One region of the Bacillus mexicanus genome, then DNA from elsewhere that is predicted to be linked to it. Evidence: riboswitches for the same ligand, from Rfam matches in the RefSeq annotation. Region 1 holds a riboswitch; each other region holds the start of a gene.
The links. Region 1 has a riboswitch for S-adenosylmethionine ahead of AAGG74_RS13550 (5-methyltetrahydropteroyltriglutamate--homocysteine S-methyltransferase). Riboswitches for the same ligand answer to the same signal wherever they lie in the genome.

Region 1 (5,118 bases):
AAGAGCTTGTCTGACAATCTCAACCTTATCTTCAAGAACAATCATTGTTCTAAAGGATTTAGCACCATTCTGTTAAACAGCGGTTGCCGGGTATCGCAGGGCCAGTCCCTCCACCTCTCTTGATAAGGAAAACCTTTTATGAAATTTTCTGATATTATCTATTATTCACACATTTTCTGATTCTGTCAATGATAGATTATCTCCACACATCATTGGCGATGTTGATGACATGACGCAGCTTCGCCCATTGCTGCTCCTCTGTCAAAAGATTGCCTTCTTCTGTAGAGGCGAAACCGCATTGCGGGCTGAGGCACAGCTGATCCAGGCTGACAAAGCGCGCGGCTTCATGAATTCGGCGTTTCACATCTTCAGGATTTTCAAGCTCGCCGTATTTCGATGTAATCAAACCGAGCACAATGTGCAGATCCTTGCGCTTCACAAAACGGAGAGGATCAAAGTTTCCAGAGCGGTCATCATCGTATTCCAAGAACAGTCCATCCAAGTGTAAGCCGTCCAAAATCGTTTCTGCAACAGCATCATAGCCTCCTGATGCCGCCCAAGTTGAACGGAAGTTGCCCCGGCAAATGTGCATCGTGATTGTTAAATCATCAGGCCGGTCTGCCACTGCCTCGTTAATCGTTTTGGCGAACAAGGCAGGCAATGTTTCTGGATCGCCGCCGAGTGCCCGGACAACTTCTCTGCCTTTTTCCTCAAAGAAAAGGGACCATGACGTATCATCAAGCTGAAGGTAACGGCATCCGGCATCATAAAAGGCTTTGATTGCTTTTTTGTACGCTTGGGCCAGATCATGAAAGTATTCCTCTTGGTCGTCATAAACTTTTTTATCCGCCTTTTCACCAAAAAACAGCATATTCGGGCTCGGAATCGTCAGTTTTGGTGTCGCATCTCCAGCAATTTCTTGTAAAAATCGATAATCAGCAAGCGCTGGGTGATCCGTAAAATCGAGTTTTCCCGTCACTTTGATGCTGCGTGCTTTTGTTTTTGCATTGTGGAACTGAATTCCTTCCGCCGGAATAAACGGTTCCACTCCGTCAAGCCCCTCCAGGAAATCATAATGCCACCAAGAACGGCGGAATTCCCCATCAGTTACCACTTCAAGGCCAATTTCTTTTTGCTTGTCTACAATCCGGATGATTTCTTGATTTTCGATTTCACGAAGCTGTTCTGCTGTGACCTTGCCGGCCGCTTTCTTCTGCCGTGCTTCTTTCACCGGAACAGATCGCAGTAAACTGCCAACATGATCGGCACGGAAGGGAGCGCTGTGTTGTTTTGCTGGTTTTTGTCCCGCACCATTTGTTTGTTGAGCCATGTCATTCGCCTCTTTTCTGAAATGTGTTGAACATAAAAAAGCTCTTCCTTCGAGTAAGGAAGAGCTTGAATGATCAAATCTCCGCCTCATCTGCAAGAACGCAATGTTCTAAAGGATTTAGCACCATTCTGTTGTGAAACAGCGGTTGCCGGGTATCATAGGGCCAGTCCCTCCACCTCTCTTGATAAGGTACATCTGCATATTCAAATTTCAATTATCTTAATATTATTACTTTTAGATCAATTGTCAATGATATTTTAGAAAATATGGTCATCTTTATCTTCATATAACACCATATCAAGCACGATAGCGATAGCCGTGCAGATCAGCACATCTTCTTCGTTTGCAATCTGCAAATGATAGGAATCACCCCAGCTGAGCCACTTCTTGCTGACTGACATTCGGACATTCTCTCCATCTGTTATCTGGAATTCATTTTTCCACAAGTCACCGTCGATTTCCCAGCTGAGCTTGGAAATTTCAAATTTCGGTTTGAAAAATGTTACTTTTTTCGTCACCTCACAAACCAATTCATTCCCAATTGAAATCTCATATCTCGGCAAAAAAGACATTACTTTTTGTTCGATAGAAACGAGCGATTTTCCGGATGAATCTGTCATTTGCAGCGAGTCGCCTAACGAAAAAAACCGGCCCTCTACCTTGAATTTCTCTTGTTCATCCCGGTCATAAATGTGGAATGCATCTTTAAACGAGAACATTTTTTGTTTCATAAATAAATCGATCATTGCGCAGTCTCCTTTGAATTCGCCTTGTAAAAGATTACGGACAGGGGGTAAAAAGGTTTCAAGTTATGTTTTTAAAATGAAAAAGGCTGCAATTGGTCAGCAGCCTTTTCCTTGAAATATAGGTTTAGGAAAGATGCATCCGGCGTTTTTGGCGGATGGCGTCAAGGTCGATTAGGTTGTTTTGATGAGGTGCGGCTGCTGGCAGAGGGCTTGTCTTTTGCGGTTTGCGGCGATTGTCCTTGCTGAAAGAAAAAAGAAGATAGCCACATAATGCGATGATAATAAATAGAATCATTTTACATACCTCCCAAAAATTGTTTTGGTATTCTCTATTATACAGATAAAACGCCAATAAGTATTCAAAAAATTCTTAATCTACAAAAAATAAATAGCTGCCCCTCAAAAACAGTCTAACCTGATAATCTGAAAATAGTCTTATAAAATGGTGAGTTCTCTTGTTGATGATTGGTTATATAGTTACTATCGGCGGGTGGTTAAATTCCTTTATATAACTTTTAACCTAAATTAAACTAATTCCTATTGCCTGTTTTCTGGGTGGGGGCGCTTGCTTGTTTGGTTTATACCCTATTTTTCGTAATTGAACACAAAAAACCCAAATGACGGAGTATTTGGGCGATGGGAGTGAACGCGGGTTGTTTTTTGGGGAGATATAAGTGACTGATCAAAAGAAGCGTTTGAACATCTTTCTGATTTTTTGAAAGGGACTCGATTTCTTTTGGGTGTTAAGCGGTCTGGCTGTCATCCATTTTTTCAATAGACTCTTAGCGGCGATTGCATGTTTGGTCATCGGTTTTTCCTCCTCATTCGTCAATACTTGTTTTACGGAGGAAGTATTCGAAATGTTTCGTTTTTACGCAAAAAACCAGCCCTTTTTGGACTGGTCTTCCGCATTACGCCTGTTCTTCAAACAGTTTTGCAATCTCAACGATGACATTTACGGCTTTGACCATGTTATCGGCTGAGATGTATTCAAATTTGCCGTGGAAGTTTTCCCCGCCGGTAAAGATATTTGGTGTGGGGAGTCCCATGTAGGACAGCTGGGATCCGTCCGTGCCGCCGCGGATTGGAGAAATCTTTGGTTCAATGCCGAGGTTTTCCATTGCTTGCTTGGCGGTATTGACGATTTCAATGACAGGTTCGATTTTCTCTCTCATGTTGTAGTATTGATCGTTCATATCAAGCTGAATCCGGTCTTGGCCATATTTGTTTTGAAGTTCCTCAACGACACGCTTCATTGTTTGTTTTCTGTTTTGAAAGTGATCTTTGTCAAAGTCTCTTATAAGGTAATAGAGTTTTGTTTCCTCTACATCCCCTTGCATCGACAGCAGGTGGTAGAAGCCTTCGTAGCCTTCTGTGTATTCAGGCGCTTCGTTTGCCGGAAGCAGGCTGTTCAGCTTCATTGCGATTTTTGCAGAGTTGATCATTTTCCCTTTTGCCGTGCCGGGATGTACGTTGTTTCCTTTGATCGTGATTTTTGCTGAAGCGGCATTGAAGCTTTCGTATTCAAGTTCGCCGAGAGGGCCGCCGTCAACTGTGTAGGCAAAGGACGCATTAAATCGTTTCACATCAAATTTGTGCGGGCCTCTGCCGATTTCTTCATCGGGCGTAAAGGCGACTCTGATCGTGCCATGTTTGATCTCAGGGTGTTTGATGAGGTAATCCATAGCTGTCATGATTTCTGCGATCCCGGCCTTATTGTCTGCGCCGAGAAGGGTGGTGCCGTCTGTGGTGATGAGTGTGTGGCCTTTATAGCCGGACAGTTCCGGATATTGATCAGGCGACAGGGTGACCTGCAGCTTTTCATTGAGAACAATGTCTTTTCCGTCGTAGCTTTCAATGATTTGCGGATTGACGTTTTTGCCAGTAAAGTCTATGGCGGTATCGACGTGGGCTAGAAAGCCGATTGTCGGCACGTCTTTTTCAGTATTGGAGGGAAGAGTCGCCATGACATAGCCATATTCATCAATAGCTGCATCCTGCATGCCGATTGATTTTAATTCATCAACGAGCATGTTTCCTAACGTCAACTGGCCGGATGTGGAAGGGCAAGTGTCGACGGATTCATCGGACTGCGTGTCGACTTTTACGTATGTAGTAAACCGTTCAATGATGTCTTCTTTCATTTCCAATCATCTCCTTTGTCTTATTTTATCATGGCGGGATGAGAGATTTCTATTGCACAATACCGTTTCGAATAGCAAAAACGACTGCCTGTGTCCGATCTTGGGCATTGCACTTTTGGAGAATGCGGTGCACATGGGTTTTTACGGTGCTTTCACTGACGAAAAGCGCTTCCGCAATATCTTCATTTCTCAACCCGTAGGCCATTTGCTGAAGAACTTCGAGCTCTCTTTTAGTAAACGGATCTGCCGGTTCTTCGGCTTGAGTTTGCTGCTTCGAGCGAAATGTCTCGCTGATAATTTTAGCCGCTGTGGCTGTGCGAAAAATTGCTTCGCCTCTGGCCGCGGCGCGAATGGCGTCAATCAATTCTTCAGGAAGCGTATCTTTCAGCAGATAGCCGACTGCGCCTGCGCGAATTCCTTCAAAGACATATTCTTCGGTATCAAAGGTTGTTAAAATGACAATTTTCGTATCTGGAAGTGCGGACATAATGTCTTTCGCCGCTTCAATGCCTGAGCGATGCGGCATTTGGACATCCATCAGGATGACGTTGGGTTTTGTTTGCTTTGCCAGCGCAATAATGCCGTATCCGTCGCCAGCCTCACCGGAAACCTCCATATCCGGCTGTGCGTTGATGACGTAACGGAAGCCTTCGCGTACAAGCGGCTGATCATCGGCAAGTGCGACGCGTATTTTATCTTTGTTCATCTTTTTTCTCCTTATTCGTTATCGTCAACGGCAATGCCAGCTCAATTTGCAGGCCGCTCGGCTGTACGGCGCTGAAAGAAAGAGAGCCACCTGCTATTTCAGCGCGCTCTTTCATTCCTGTCAGCCCAAATCCGCAAGTAAGATTGCCGGTGAATTGCCCGTCGTCGGTGATGGTAAGGTAGAGATGGGTTT
Region 2 (5,118 bases), 580 kb from region 1:
AAAAAGGATGTGGCTTGATATAGCGGCAGGTGAGACGAAAGCATCCTTTTAGATCAAATGAGAACGGTTTTTTGGAATATTCCTTCTCTTAATGCGGAGTGTTTCCGAATTCCTCTATGCACTGCTGGACAACTGTCACGCCCTGACTGAGTGCCGCACCGCCTCCAAACGCCGCTGCCACACTGACCGCTTCGAGAATGTTTTCTTCTGTGGCTCCCTGATCAAGACAGCCTTTTGTATGATAGATCATGCAATACTCATCTTGGGCATTGATGGCAATTCCGAGCGCGATCAGCTGTTTTTCTCTTTCAGTCAGTGAGTTGCCGGCAAAGCATTGCTCAGTAAACTCGTTAAACTTTCTTCCCATCAGCGGCATCTTTTGTTCAAATGTGCCTAAACCTAATTTATATTGCGTTAGCGCGTCCTGCATGCTTTCTCTGTCTTGATTCAAAGAAAATCCCTCCATCTGTTTAACATTCCTTTTTATTATGAACAGCTTTTAGGAAAATACCCGAAAAAAACCCCGGATTTCTCATCCGGGGTTTCACCGTGTCAGCAAACCCTCGCATTCGTTGTCAGACCTGCACGTTGGTGCTCACGAATCACAACATTCGCTCCGCTCCAATGCTCGGCCTTCCGTTTTCATTCGCGCTGAAAAGATGACAAAGCCCTTAAACTAAGTTTAAGGGCTTTGTCAATAATCGAACCCCGGATTTTCATCCGGGGTTTCGGTCTTATTCAGATACAGGAAGCACAGCTCCATCGTATTTTTTCTCGATGAAATCTTTGATCTCTTTAGAGTGAAGAACTTCCATCAGCGCTTTGATTTTTGCGGAATTCTCTTCGCCTTTTCTGACGGCAATAATGTTAGCGTATGGGTTATTTTTCGTTGCTTCTACTTCAATCGCATCTTTTTTAGGATTTAATTTATTTTGAATCGCATAGTTTACATTGATGAAGACAGCGTCTCCTTCTTTGTTGTCATATGCTTTTGCCGTTACTTCCGGCGCTACTTTTTTAAATTGAAGATTTTTCGGGTTTTTCTTAATGTCTTTCAATGTCGCGTCAACTGTTTCCACTTTAGAGTCAAGTGTGATTAATCCCGCGTTTTCAAGCATTGCAAGCATACGGCCTTGTTCAGCGACGTTGTTTGTCAAAATAATTGTCGCACCCTTTGGAAGGTCTTTCAGCGATTTATATGTTTTAGAGTAAATACCGAATGGCTCTAAGTGAACAGCTCCGGCATTCACAAGTTTGTAGTCTTTGTTTTCTTTCATTTCTTGCTCAAGGTAAGGAATGTGCTGGAAGTAGTTCGCATCCACTTCTTCATCAGATAAAGCTTTGTTGTACATCTTGTAATCACTAAGCACTTTCACTTTCAGCGTGTAGCCTTTTTCTTTCAACAATGGTTCAGCTTCTTTTAAAATTTCCGCATGCGGTGTTTTTGTTGCTGCGACGACAATGTCTTTTTTGCCGGATTCAGCCCCGTTATTCGAACCGCAGGCCGCCATGACTCCTGCAAATACAAGCAGTAATGCACCCAAAAATAGCTTTTTCAATGTAAATCCTCCCTTATCGTTTATCTATAATATTTGTTATCACATCACCGATGATTTGGATAATAAATACGATGATTAAAATAAACACAGTGGCAATGAAGGTAACATCAGCATTATTAGACTGATAGCCTTCTACGTACGCAAGATTTCCAAGACCGCCTGAACCGATGGCCCCGGCAATTGCGGTTGAGCCGATCAAAGCGATGGCCGTAACCGTAATGCCGGAAATGAGAGCCGGCATAGACTCCGGAAGCAGCACTTTGAAAATAATCGTAGACGTTTTAGCACCCATTGATTTAGCGGCTTCAATCACACCTTTATCAACCTCGCGCAATGCGATTTCCGCCAAGCGCGCGTAGAACGGTGCAGAGCCGATCACCAGCGCCGGCAGTGCGGCGTTTGGCCCTAAGATGGTGCCGACTAAAAACTTCGTAAAGCCCAGCAGTAAAATAATTAAAATGAGAAACGGAATCGATCTGAATATGTTGACAATGGCCGCAATTACAGAGTTGACCGCTTTATTCTGCCAAAGGCTCCCTTTGCTTGTCAAAAAGAGCAGCAAGCCGAGGATCACTCCGATGACAAAGGCAAACAGCAGAGAGATCAGCGTCATATAAAGTGTTTCATATGTCGCATTCCACAATTCTGTTAAATCAACGTTTGGGAAGTATTTTTCAAACATTCGCGATCACCTCTGCTTTCACCTGTTTATCATTAATAAACCGGATCACGTTTTGAACTTCTTCCTCGTCTCCGTCAATATGGATGAACAGCGAGCCGTAAGCTCCATCCTTTGTCTGCGAGATTTTCCCTTGCAGAATATTGACGCTGACATTAAAGTTTCTAATCATTTCTGTAATCAAAGGCTGCTCAGCCGAATCACCGACAAATGTGAGCTGGACCGTTTTTCCTGATGCTGTTTCATCAAGAAGGTGCGAAAGCGTTTCTTTCGTTTCTTCCGGCTCTGTCACCTGCTGAACAAATCGTTTTGTCATGTCTTCCTTCGGATTTTTGAAGACATCGAGAACCTCGCCTTCTTCCACAACCTTACCGTTTTCCATGACAGCGACTCTGTTACAGATTTTGCGGATGACATGCATTTCATGGGTGATCAGCACAATCGTCAAACCGAGTCTTTCATTAATATCGGACAATAAATCCAAAATTGAATCCGTCGTTTGCGGATCTAATGCTGATGTCGCTTCATCGCAAAGGAGAACCTTCGGATTGTTTGCAAGCGCTCTTGCGATTCCGACGCGCTGCTTCTGCCCGCCGCTCAGCTGAGACGGGTAAGATTTTTCTTTTCCTTCTAAACCGACCAGTTTAATCAGTTCGTTAGCGCGCTTCATCCGTTCGCTTTTTTTCACCCCGGCAATTTCTAAAGGAAACATGATATTATCTCTGACGGTCCGCGACCAAAGCAAATTGAAATGCTGGAAAATCATGCTGATGTCATGGCGTGCATTTCTTAAAGCGCGTCCGTTTACTTCATTAATTTTAGTTCCCGCCACTTCCACGGTTCCTGAGGTTGGTTTCTCAAGGCCGTTCAGCAGACGGATTAAGGAACTTTTACCAGCTCCGCTATATCCTATAATTCCAAAAATCTCACCTTTTTGTATGGAAAGAGAGACATTTTGGACAGCATTGACATCTCCATGTTTCGACTTATAAACTTTTGAAACATCTTGAAGATTGATCAAAGCAATCACCTGCCTTAACACTATTCTAAGAAATCTTCCGGGATATTCGGCAAAAGAAAAGCCTTTCTGCACATGTGAGCAGAAAGGCTTATATAAAACGCCTTTCTCTCATCTTTCAAAGCTGAACGCTTCGTGTGAATTGGCACCATTTCAACAGCGTTGATGGTTGCCGGGCTTCATAGGGCACTTCCCTCCACCTCTCTTGATAAGAGAAATATATAGTCTTTTTCGTCCGGAAATTCTTAATGTAGAATAGCATGGCGAATGATGAAATGTCAATAAAATAAATGATGTCAACTTTTACTATTATAATAATTTTCTATTTTTTCACTTTTTAAAATCCTCTGAAAAAATCCATTTGTCAGCCAGAGAATAGCTTCTAGTTTTAAGAGAGCCCTGAATGAGCCCTTCACTTTCAGGCTTCCCCTCTGGATCAAATGCTGCAGGGAAATATCTCCGTGCAACAGATGAATAATTTCCGCTTGGTTTCCGTAAAAGGTCAGGTTGGACGCTGGGGGCGGAGAAATTTTTTTCATTTCCCCCTGTTCGTTTATCGAGACGGTTAAGGCTTCTGTTTCTCCCTGGAAGGTAATGAGTAATGTTGATGCGTTCAAAAGAGGTTTTAAAAACAGATGCTGATACTCATCTTCTAACACTTCTGCTTTCTCCATATGTACAACCTCCTATTTGTTGGTCATACATAGACATTTCTCTTTTTGACGCAAGAACCCCTTTATAAAACGAACGACAATTTCATTGAAATACGCTGAGAAATATGTCACAAATGGGACGCGGAAGATGATTTTTGTTTAATCAGCTCATATAAATAAGAAACAGAATGAAACGCATATCCTCTTTCGACCACTTTTCCGCCTTTAAACAGGAGAAAACACGGGACACTTTCAATTTGATACGCTTTTGCGAATGTCGGAGAGTAATTGACATTGTTTTGATAGAAGGCGACATCAGGCAGCATTTCCTTCACCACTGTCAGCATTTTGCTTGCAAGCTGGCAGGTGCCGCAAAACGGAGTATATAAATATAGGAGATACACATCATCTGCGATGTGCTCTAGCTCGTGTTCTTGTAGTTCTTTCATGCTATACACCTCGGGACTTTCTTTCAAGAAAAATAGTATGGACATTTAAATTTGCGCGGAGCAGTACAGAAGCGACATGGTGTTTCGGCGCAGCCTCTACTTCCTTATAGGCTCTGTCTATATGCAAATGGCAGGCGTCATTAAATTCTCTTTTCAGCTGTTTTCTTAATGTCTCGCCTGATTCATCAGCATCAACTAATATATAGACGTCTTTATCGTATAGCTCGTCAGCCAATTCCTCAAGCTTCAGCTGGCTGATTGTTCCGTTGGTACAGATAATGCGCACTGGTTCATTCAGGACACTTTCAACTTTCTCTTTATCTGATTTTCCTTCGACAATCATCACCTTTTCCAGCTCATCCATCTTTATCACCTGCTGCGTTAAATTTGAAACGTTCAGATTGTAAAAGAAGGCAGTGAAATTCACCGCCAACATTAACACCAGCCGTTTTCATAGTCACAATCCACGTATTTTTCATCATTTCCTGAGACCACATCGGCTGTCTTATAAAATTTCTCATTTTCAAAGGAATAGCCTGATTTAAGCTCATATTCATCCATGCTTGTCATTTGGCCGATCTTCTCATTATCATGATATAACGAGAGCTGGCCATTTTGAAAGCGGCCTGTCACATCATTGGTGACATCGAGCTTTTGTTTGCTGAAAGCCATATTGGACACCTCCCATAACGTTAGCGTGTCCAATTGCCTTCACAGCTATCCTGTTTTAGTCTTCTTGTGTCATTTCTTCGTATTGCTC
Region 3 (5,118 bases), on a different contig from region 1:
TAACGGATGCTTGTTAAAAACCCCGACAAATCCACACATAGTATTGCCTCCATAATTAAAATTGTCATCATTGAACCCCTATTTATAGACGCTGTGAATAATATTTGGTTTCACAGTATGTAAAAAAATAAACATGAATACAACGATAAAAAAGGAAAGCCGCTTACCAGTAAGCGGCTATAAAATTATTCTCCTAACGCTTCTTTACGCAGCTGCTCCGCCTTGTCTGTACGTTCCCACGGAAGATCAACATCGTGGCGTCCAAAGTGGCCGTATGCAGCAGTTTGTTTGTAGATCGGACGGCGTAAATCAAGCATTTTGATAATGCCGGCAGGTCGTAAATCAAAGTTATTGCGAACAACTTCAATCAGTTTTTCCTCAGAAGCTTTTCCGGAACCGAAAGTGTTGATTGAGATTGACACGGGCTGAGCAACACCGATCGCGTAAGCAAGCTGCACTTCGCAAGAATCTGCCAGCTCAGCCGCAACGATGTTTTTTGCAACATATCTTGCTGCATATGCAGCAGAACGGTCTACCTTCGTCGCATCCTTACCTGAGAACGCGCCGCCGCCGTGGCGTGCATAGCCGCCATACGTATCAACGATGATTTTGCGTCCTGTAAGTCCAGCATCCCCTTGAGGCCCTCCGATAACGAAACGTCCTGTAGGGTTGATGAAATATTTTGTTTCCTCATCAATCAGCTCTTCAGGAACAACCGGGTTGATCACATGTTCTTTAATGTTACGCTGGATTTGCTCAAGCGTAATTTCAGGGTGATGCTGAGTTGAAATGACAATCGCGTCAATGCGAACAGGTTTGTTCTGTTCATCGTACTCAACTGTTACCTGTGTTTTGCCGTCAGGGCGAAGGTACGGAAGAATATCTTCTTTACGGACTTCACTGAGGCGGCGGGCCAATTTATGAGCAAGTGAAATTGGAAGAGGCATTAGCTCTTTCGTTTCGTTGCACGCATAACCGAACATTAAACCTTGGTCACCCGCACCGATCGCTTCAATTTCTTCGTCGCTCATTGTGCCTTCACGGGCTTCAAGCGCTTGGTCTACACCCATCGCAATATCAGCAGATTGCTCGTCAATTGATGTTAAAACTGCACAAGTTTCCGCATCAAATCCGTATTTCGCACGTGTGTATCCGATCTCTTTAATGGTTTGGCGAACGGTTTTCGGAATGTCAACATACGTAGATGTTGTGATCTCTCCGCTGACAAGAACTAAGCCAGTTGTCACAGATGTTTCACAAGCAACACGCGCGTTAGGGTCTTTCTTTAAAATTTCATCTAAAATGCTGTCAGAAATCTGGTCACAGATTTTATCCGGATGCCCCTCCGTAACAGATTCTGATGTAAATAAACGACGATTTTTACTCATGATTTGCTTCCTCCTGCACAAGGCCTCCCGAAAGACCTTGTATATATGATACGGAACTCGCTCCCTCTTATACAATGAAACGTTATATTAGAGAATGTAAATTGGCATATTTATGAAATAAAAAAACCTTTTCCATCGAGGAAAGGGTTTGGTCTTTGTGCCTTTCACTCTTATCGCTCAAGGAATCATACAACCTTGCAACAGGTTAGCACCTTGGTTGTCTCACACAATTGAACATAATAAATAACAGAGAAACCGGTTGCTGGGCTTCATAGGGCCTGTCCCTCCGCCAGCTCGGGATAAGAGTATCCGCTCAATGAAATATCTTATCGTAAAAAGGTTTGCAATGTCAATATGATTCAAAAGAAATAGGCGCCTATATCAAGGGAAAAGATTGGAATATGCATACACAAAAAACGATAAATAGTATAGACTATTTAAAAATATATGTTATACTAATTCACAATTAGCAAAACACAAAAAAACGATAAAGGAAGGTTTCATATGAACTCAGTTGATTTGACCGCTGATTTACAAGCATTATTAACAAGTCCAAATGTGTGTCATAATTTATCAGCAGCACAGCTTACAGAAAAAGTATTATCCCGCAACGAAGGCATTTTAACTTCTACGGGTGCTGTCCGGGCGACAACAGGGGCTTATACGGGACGTTCACCTAAAGACAAATTTATCGTGGCGGAAGAAAGCACGAAACATAAGGTCGATTGGGGTCCGGTGAATCAGCCGATTTCAGAAGAAGCATTTGAGCGGCTGTACGCGAAAGTCGTCAGCTATCTGAAGCAGCGAGATGAGCTGTTCGTTTTCGAAGGATTTGCCGGAGCAGACGAAAAATACAGGCTGCCGATCACCGTCGTAAATGAGTTCGCATGGCACAATTTATTCGCCAGACAGCTGTTTATCCGCCCGGAAGGCAATGATAAGAAAACAGTTGAACAGCCGTTTACGATTCTTTCTGCACCACATTTCAAAGCAGATTCAAAAACAGACGGCACACATTCCGAAACGTTTATTATTGTCTCTTTCGAAAAGCGCACGATCTTAATCGGCGGAACAGAGTATGCTGGGGAAATGAAAAAATCGATTTTCTCCATTATGAATTTCCTGCTCCCTGAAAGAAATATTCTATCCATGCACTGCTCCGCCAATGTCGGTGAGACAGGTGATGTCGCCCTTTTCTTCGGATTGTCTGGCACAGGTAAAACCACCCTTTCAGCCGATGCTGATCGCAAGCTGATCGGCGACGATGAACACGGCTGGTCTGACACAGGCGTCTTTAATATTGAAGGCGGGTGCTACGCTAAATGTATTCATTTAAGCAAGGAAAAAGAGCCTCAGATTTTTAATGCGATCCGCTTTGGGTCTGTTCTCGAGAATGTTGTTGTGGATGAAGGTACGCGGGAAGCCAATTATGATGATTCCTTCTATACTGAAAACACGCGGGCGGCTTATCCGATTCATATGATTGACAACATTGTAACTCCGAGCATGGCAGGCCACCCGTCAGCGATTGTATTTTTGACGGCTGATGCATTCGGAGTGCTGCCGCCGATCAGCAAGCTGACGAAAGAACAGGCGATGTACCATTTCTTGAGCGGCTATACGAGCAAGCTAGCTGGAACCGAACGCGGTGTGACGTCTCCTGAGACGACGTTTTCCACATGCTTCGGCTCACCGTTTTTACCGCTTCCTGCTCACGTCTACGCTGAAATGCTCGGCCAAAAGATCGATGAACACGGCGCAGACGTTTTCTTGGTCAATACCGGCTGGACCGGCGGCGGCTACGGCACAGGCGAACGCATGAAGCTTTCTTACACGAGAGCGATGGTCAAAGCAGCGATTGAAGGCAAATTAGAGGATGCTGAAATGATGACTGACGATATTTTCGGCCTGCACATTCCGCTTCACGTTCCTGGCGTTCCTGATCATATCCTTCAGCCGGAAAACACGTGGAAGAACAAGGAAGAATATAGAGAAAAGGCAGCTTACCTCGCAGAAGAATTCAAAGAGAATTTTAAAAAGTTCGCACATACAGATGCTATAGCACAGGCAGGCGGCCCTCTCGTTTAACAAACAAAAGCCAAGAGCAATAACGCTCTTGGCTTGTTTTAATTAACAGAATGCAGTGAAGTCAGCTTGTACGTAATGAGGGTTCGGCCGTCTTCCCATTGAAGCTTCTGCACTTCAGCTGTGCCTGACTTTTCGCCGAACTTTGTTTTCCGCACATCCATCGGAATCTCCATGGGATACACACGATATCCGTCTTTCTCTAGCGTGAATATATTTTCATCTATGCGCACTTCTTTTCCTTTTGTCACAATCAGTGTATTAAATTCAACAGGCATTCCCAAAGTGAGATCCCCTTTCGTTCTCTTTTCCTTTTATCATACCATATTTCACCCTCAGCGGTTTTTCATCCATTGTGTAAGCTGCCGCACGATACGCCGGTTTTCTTTTGGCGGAAAATAATGTGTGAATGCACTGTAATACCACGTCTCCACCGGCTTATGCAGCTGTTTTAGCTTCTCTTCAAATAAATAGGAATGCTGAATCGAAACGTTTTGGTCTTTTGCTCCATGAATTAACAGCACAGGAGCCTGGATCTTATTTACTTGATCAAACGGTGTTCTCCATTTGTATTCTTCAGGCACCTTTTTCGGCGTTCCGCCAATGACTCTTTTCATCATCCGCCGCAAATCCTGCCGCTCCTCATATGTAAGGACCATATCGCTGACGCCTCCCCAGGAAACAAACGAAGCCGCTTGCCGGCCCATTTCAATCGCAGTGAGCATTCCCATAATTCCGCCGCGGGAAAAGCCGAAGATATGGATTCTGTTCTTCTTGACTTTTGGATGCTGCTGAAGCAGTTGAAATGCAGAAAAAGCATCCTCCCTGTCTTCACCGGCAAAATCCTCATTGCCCTCTCCTCCTTGATTCCCTCTATAAAAAGGAGCAAACACAACAAACCCTTGAGATGCAAACTGGATAATCCGGCCCGGCCGAACCATGCCTACGCTTTTAATCCCGCCGCGCAAATATAAAAATCCATCATATTGCCCCTGTGCCGCCGGTTCAGCCAGAAGCCCCTTCACACGCAAGCCATTTGATAGATAGCAGATCGTATACAGACGTACTTGCTGGCTTGGCGACGGAAATCTTCTTTTCTCAATAATCAAAAAAGCCGCCTCCTTTTTTCTATATGCTTCCCTTACTCTAAAGTGACATCCTGAGAACCCCATTAGGCATTCACACATTTTTATACCCATCATACGATATGTAAAGCAAAATAGGGTATTTACATGATGCTAAATAAGGAGGTTGTCCATGTGAACAAATGGTTAAGGCTGGGCTGCGCTTGTGTCGGCAGTATATTTCTAATGATCGCTCTGACGGCTTGCAAGCAGCAAGACACACTTACCAAAATCAAAGTAGCTGAAGTGACCCATTCGATTTTTTACGCCCCTTTATATGTTGCTGAGTCTAAGGGATTTTTCGAGGAAGAAGGGCTTGATATCGATGTAAATACAACATGGGGCGGTGATAAAACAATGACATCGCTTCTTTCAAACGGCTCAGACATCGCACTTGTCGGGTCAGAAACATCAATTTATGTCAAATCGCAAGGGGCTAAAGATCCTGTCGTTAATTTCGCCCAGCTGACACAAACAGATGGTACGTTTCTTGTCGCGAGAGAGGATATTGAACACTTCGA

Region 2: linked by a shared signal. The riboswitch ahead of metN (methionine ABC transporter ATP-binding protein MetN) and the one ahead of AAGG74_RS13550 (5-methyltetrahydropteroyltriglutamate--homocysteine S-methyltransferase) in region 1 are both predicted to bind S-adenosylmethionine.
Region 3: linked by a shared signal. The riboswitch ahead of metK (methionine adenosyltransferase) and the one ahead of AAGG74_RS13550 (5-methyltetrahydropteroyltriglutamate--homocysteine S-methyltransferase) in region 1 are both predicted to bind S-adenosylmethionine.

Annotation. Positions count from the first base shown of each region.
Region 1 is NZ_JBCEYV010000002.1:762,747-767,864, reverse strand. Features, by position in the region: SAM riboswitch class I at 23-129, opposite strand; gene AAGG74_RS13550 (5-methyltetrahydropteroyltriglutamate--homocysteine S-methyltransferase) at 197-1,330, opposite strand; SAM riboswitch class I at 1,414-1,521, opposite strand; gene AAGG74_RS13545 (LURP-one-related/scramblase family protein) at 1,588-2,076, opposite strand; gene AAGG74_RS13540 (hypothetical protein) at 2,201-2,428, opposite strand; gene AAGG74_RS13535 (hypothetical protein) at 2,759-2,884, opposite strand; gene pepT (peptidase T) at 2,988-4,220, opposite strand; gene AAGG74_RS13525 (response regulator transcription factor) at 4,270-4,926, opposite strand; gene AAGG74_RS13520 (sensor histidine kinase) at 4,913-5,118, opposite strand, start outside.
Region 2 is NZ_JBCEYV010000002.1:178,900-184,017, forward strand. Features, by position in the region: gene AAGG74_RS10585 (carboxymuconolactone decarboxylase family protein) at 89-466, opposite strand; gene metQ (methionine ABC transporter substrate-binding lipoprotein MetQ) at 735-1,559, opposite strand; gene metP (methionine ABC transporter permease MetP) at 1,573-2,241, opposite strand; gene metN (methionine ABC transporter ATP-binding protein MetN) at 2,234-3,259, opposite strand; SAM riboswitch class I at 3,365-3,471, opposite strand; gene AAGG74_RS10605 (SCP2 sterol-binding domain-containing protein) at 3,553-3,930, opposite strand; gene AAGG74_RS10610 (thioredoxin family protein) at 4,038-4,358, opposite strand; gene AAGG74_RS10615 (toprim domain-containing protein) at 4,360-4,722, opposite strand; gene AAGG74_RS10620 (YusG family protein) at 4,794-5,030, opposite strand; gene gcvH (glycine cleavage system protein GcvH) at 5,086-5,118, opposite strand, start outside.
Region 3 is NZ_JBCEYV010000001.1:21,425-26,542, reverse strand. Features, by position in the region: gene asnB (asparagine synthase (glutamine-hydrolyzing)) at 1-39, opposite strand, end outside; gene metK (methionine adenosyltransferase) at 186-1,388, opposite strand; SAM riboswitch class I at 1,556-1,694, opposite strand; gene pckA (phosphoenolpyruvate carboxykinase (ATP)) at 1,893-3,476, shown strand; gene AAGG74_RS00240 (DUF2584 domain-containing protein) at 3,515-3,757, opposite strand; gene AAGG74_RS00235 (alpha/beta hydrolase family protein) at 3,809-4,582, opposite strand; gene AAGG74_RS00230 (ABC transporter substrate-binding protein) at 4,733-5,118, shown strand, end outside.